2 regions of the Roseovarius sp. B-10 genome follow, and region 2 is predicted to be linked to the other one. Evidence: riboswitches for the same ligand, from Rfam matches in the RefSeq annotation. Region 2 holds a riboswitch; the other holds the start of a gene.
What was found. A riboswitch is a leader RNA that binds a small molecule or an ion and turns the genes downstream of it on or off. The one in region 2 is predicted to bind cobalamin.

Region 1 (2,195 bases), on a different contig from region 2:
CAAGATCGCGTGCCGTGACGGCACCCTCGGCATGGATCACCCGCGCGCTTTCGGTGGCGAGGTTCACCCGCACGTCGAGCACGCCCGGCAGGTCGGCGAGCGCCGCCTCGACCCGGCCCACGCAGGATGCGCAGGACATCTTGTCCACCGAGAGCACCGTCTCGGCCTTGCGCAGGGGGTATCCCGCGCGGTCGAGCGCCGCCGCGATGTTGCGTAGCGGGACCGAGTCCGAGGTGTCAATTCGCGCCGAGGCATCCGCGAGGTTGACGTCGGCGCGCGTTACGCCCTCGACCGCGGAAAGCGCCTCCTCGGCACGCCGCACGCAGCCCGCGCAGGTCAGCCCGTTGAGGAAAATCCTGATTTGCCGTGTCCCGGTCATCCCGGCTCTCCGTTTTTCCAAGTGTCTGACCGTGACATAGAGATTCCCGCTACTGGAAGGTCAAGGGCCGTGCCGCTTTTCGATCCGCGATCTTCGCCTTTGCGCTTGCGGGCGCGGGGCTCGGTGTTAGCCTGCCTGCATCATGGTGCCGCCCCTCGGGGCGGAGAATTGGGAAGCCGGTGCGACTCCGGCGCTGCCCCCGCAACGGTAAGGGAGGGCGACGAGGCGTTACGCCACTGGGCCGAAGACAGCCCGGGAAGGTGCCTCGCGCATGGGCCGACAGCCCGCCACCCAAGCCCGGAAACCAGCCATGATCCACGTCGAATCGCGGTGGGCGATGCGGGCGTTTGTGCGTGCCCGCGCGCCATCGCCCCGCCCACTGCCCCATCCGGCCCGGGGTGCGGTCGGGGAGAACGAAGCATGACGGATTTCGACCGAATCATCGACGCCCTCGAGGAAAGCCCGGCTGAGGGTGCGCAAGCGATGGCAGCCGCGCGGCTGGGTTTTCTGGAATGGGTGTTCGCCACGCCCGGTCCGCTCACCGCGCGGATGGCGCGCGATGCGCTCGATACGCAGGCTGCCCGTGACGCGCAAAGTCCGGCGGCGCGCGCCTTCGTTGGCTGTGTCCGCGAGGCCGGTACGCCTGCCCGAGCCTGCTATGCAGGCCGCCGCGCCGCGCGGGCAAAGCGTGCACGATGGCTCAACTGACATCTCGGGGCAGGGCGGCAGAAAAGAAAAACGGCGACACCAGGGAGGAGGAGGGTGCCGCCGTTCTCTTTCGCGTCGGGCCTCAGGGAGGAGGAGGAGACCGTCAGCTATCTTTCAGGATCGTTTTCGCGACCCTGTCGTTCGGTCCCGGGCTCTTGGGAGGAGGAGAGAGAGCCCGCGACCGTCACGGATGCGCCAGGGAGGAGGAGAGGCGCACCCGTATTCCGTTCAGCGCCGTGCGCCGTAGACCGAGTCGCGCGCGACCCGGCGAATTTCGCTGCGATGCAGGCCAAGGTCGGCCAGATCGCGGTTGCTCAGCTCGGAAAGCTCGCGCACTGTGCGGCGGTAGGCGATAAAGGCTGCGGCACGCTGCGCTGCGGCGCGAACGGTGTTGCGAAGCTCGCCCCACGCCGTGCCTGCTGTGCCATATTGCGTTACGATCGACCGTGCCATGTTCTTTCCCTTGCGATCTTCTTCGCTTTAGCTGTTCGAAGCCACTCTGTTTGGCCCCGGTTGATGCAAAGATAGCCTCTTTCTGCGCATGCACAATACCAGCTTGAACATTTCTGCCATGCAGAAAACGCATGGCAGAAAGTGACCTAACGTCAGGCAAACGCATAGCTTTTCATCGCTAACTGATGCCATTCTGCGCATCCTTCGAAGATTGCGCATCGCGGCGATGCGGCATGCGCGCCATGTTCGCGGCGAAAATATCTGGATCGGGCGGCCGCACATGGTAGCAAGGGGCATGACACCAAACGACCTCGTTCTCACCCCCACCGGGCTACGCTTTGGCGGGCGGCGTTATCCCTGCACGATCGGGCGCGGCGGCATATCGGGTGCCAAGCGCGAGGGCGATGGTGCGACGCCTGCCGGCATCCATCGCATTGTCGGGATGCTCTACCGTCCCGACCGCATGGCGCGGCCCGCCAACTGGGCGCTGCCGATCAGGCCCGGCGATCTGTGGTCCGACGATCCCGACCACGAGGATTACAACCTCATGGTACGCGCGCCCTATCCGCACAGTCATGAGGTCTTGCGCCGCGCCGATCCGCTCTATGACCTCGTGATCGTGACCGACTGGAACTGGCCCCGCGCCGCGCGCGGG
Region 2 (2,195 bases):
CAGGGGCGAAACGCCGATGACCAACGGGTGAAGCGCGAGCAGCCCGACAAACGCCGCAAGACCCAGCCCCAGCCGGGCAACACCGCCACGGACCGAGGCCGGGCGCGGCGGCCACACCGGCACGGCGCGCCGCGCCGCGTCTAGCCGCTCCCACTCGGGCCCGAGTGCCTGCTTGCGGCGGCGGTCCACGATGCGCTGCCCCAGCATCGCGAACCCCGCGAAAAGACCGAAGAGCGCCACATGTGCCAGATCGCCATTGGGCACCATATGCCCGCCCGCCCACAGCGCCAGCGCCACCAGCAGCGGATGGCGCGCGTAGCGCAGGATGCCGGGGCGCGCGGCATCGAACCCGGCTCCCGCACGACCGCCAAAGGAAAACGGGTTGGGCCGCCGGATGGCCAGCGCCGCCAGCACGCAGGCTGCGAGCATCGCGAGCAACGTCACATGCTTCTGCCACGCCGCCCAACCCCAGAGCGGCACATGGGGCGCGCGCCCCGCCGCCATCAACACCCAGTAAAGCACCCCCAGCGACAGCGCCGAGTAGCCCAACGCAAACCCCCGCTGACCGAATCGCGCCACCAGGGCCGATTTCACGCGCGGCCGCAGCGGCAGCGTATGGCTGAGGAAAAACACCGCCAGCGCCACCACATACTCGGCCCAGCCCATGACCCGCACCCTTTCGAAATCCACTTGGCGGCGCAGGGATACCGCGCGCGTGCGACGCGCGGCAAGCGCGATTTACACTTGCGCGAATCTGACTTCAGGCGTAACGCGGGGCTGCTTCGGTCCGGGAAAATACCCCGGTAATAGGGAATACGGTGCGATCCGATCATCGGATCAAATCCGTGACTGCCCCCGCAACTGTAAGCGGTGAGCGAGGCCGGAAAAATGCCACTGCACCCGAGCGGGGTGTGGGAAGGTTCGGCCAAGCGATGACCCGCAAGTCAGGAGACCTGCCGAAGTGATCACCCTATCCGGGCGCGGGGCGCGCCGTGGATAACGGACCTTTTCCGTAGTGGTGGCACTTTCACCGTCTGCGGAGAGGCATGTCCTTTTCCAACGACCGACCCGATGGACAACACTATGCCGACAACCGGTATTGGGGGACATGACATGAGATATCTCGTAACCTGCGCGCTCTGCGCTCTCGCCACAGCCCCGGCCCTCGCACAGGAGGGCTTCGATCTCGACACGATCACCGTGATCGCCAACCAGACCCAGACCGCGCTCGAGCGCAGCGGCTCCACCGTCGAGGTGTTGCCCGCCGAGGAGGTGCGTGACGCGCCCACGGCCAGATTGGGCGATTTCCTGACCTTCCAGCCGGGCATCTCCGCCTCGGCCAACGGCCCACTCGGCACCACCTCGACCGTGCGCATTCGCGGCCTCGGCGGGGCCTACGTGCCGGTGCTCATCGACGGTATCGACGTGACCGACCCCGCCTCGAGCGGCGGCGGCTTCGATTTCGGCGGGCTGACCAATGCGGGGCTCGGCCGGATCGAGGTGCTCAAGGGCTCGCAATCTGCGCGCTTCGGGCTCAACGCCGTGGGCGGCGTCATCAATATCCAGAGCCTACGCCCCACCGAGGACGGCGTCCACGGCTTTGCCGAAGTCGAGGCCGGAAGCTACGATTTCCGCCGGGGCGTTCTCGGCCTCACCGCGCGCACCGACCGCACCGATCTTGCCTTCAGCTTCAGCCGAACAGAGACCGACGGCTTTTCCGCCTCCGCTGCGGGCTCCGAGCCGGACGGCTCCGAGGCGCGCCGGGCCAATCTCTACCTGCGCCACCAGTTCACGGACACGTTCGCCGCCGGGCTTAGCGCGCTCCACATCGACAGCGACGCCGAGTTTGACGAGTTCGGAGGCGACGGAACCGCACCGTTTGACGAGTTCAACACCAGCGAGGCTCACGGCGCGCGTGCCTTTGCCGAGCTCGCCACCGGGGCCTTCGACCACGAATTGGCACTGAGCTATTTCGAGAGCGACCGCACCTCCTTCTCCAACGGTTTCGCCACGCCATTCGAAGGCGAGCGCCAGCGCATCGACTACCGCGGCAGCTATGATTCTGGCGGCATCTGGTCGGTCAATTTCGGGGCGGACTACACCGAGGAAGAAGACCTCAACCTCGCCATCGACATCACCGGCGTGCAGGGCGAGGTGCTGCTCGCCCCCACCGACGCGGTGGATATCGCCCTCTC

Region 1: linked by a shared signal. The riboswitch ahead of AC13D8_RS01845 (hypothetical protein) and the one ahead of AC13D8_RS18755 (TonB-dependent receptor plug domain-containing protein) in region 2 are both predicted to bind cobalamin.

Annotation. Positions count from the first base shown of each region.
Region 1 covers NZ_JBSXOE010000016.1:76,583-78,777, forward strand. The annotation lists gene AC13D8_RS01840 (heavy metal translocating P-type ATPase) at 1-379, opposite strand, end outside; cobalamin riboswitch at 506-706, shown strand; gene AC13D8_RS01845 (hypothetical protein) at 800-1,087, shown strand; gene AC13D8_RS01850 (DUF1127 domain-containing protein) at 1,316-1,540, opposite strand; gene AC13D8_RS01855 (L,D-transpeptidase family protein) at 1,836-2,195, shown strand, end outside.
Region 2 covers NZ_JBSXOE010000042.1:221,296-223,490, forward strand. The annotation lists gene AC13D8_RS18750 (NnrU family protein) at 1-666, opposite strand, end outside; cobalamin riboswitch at 767-975, shown strand; gene AC13D8_RS18755 (TonB-dependent receptor plug domain-containing protein) at 1,114-2,195, shown strand, end outside.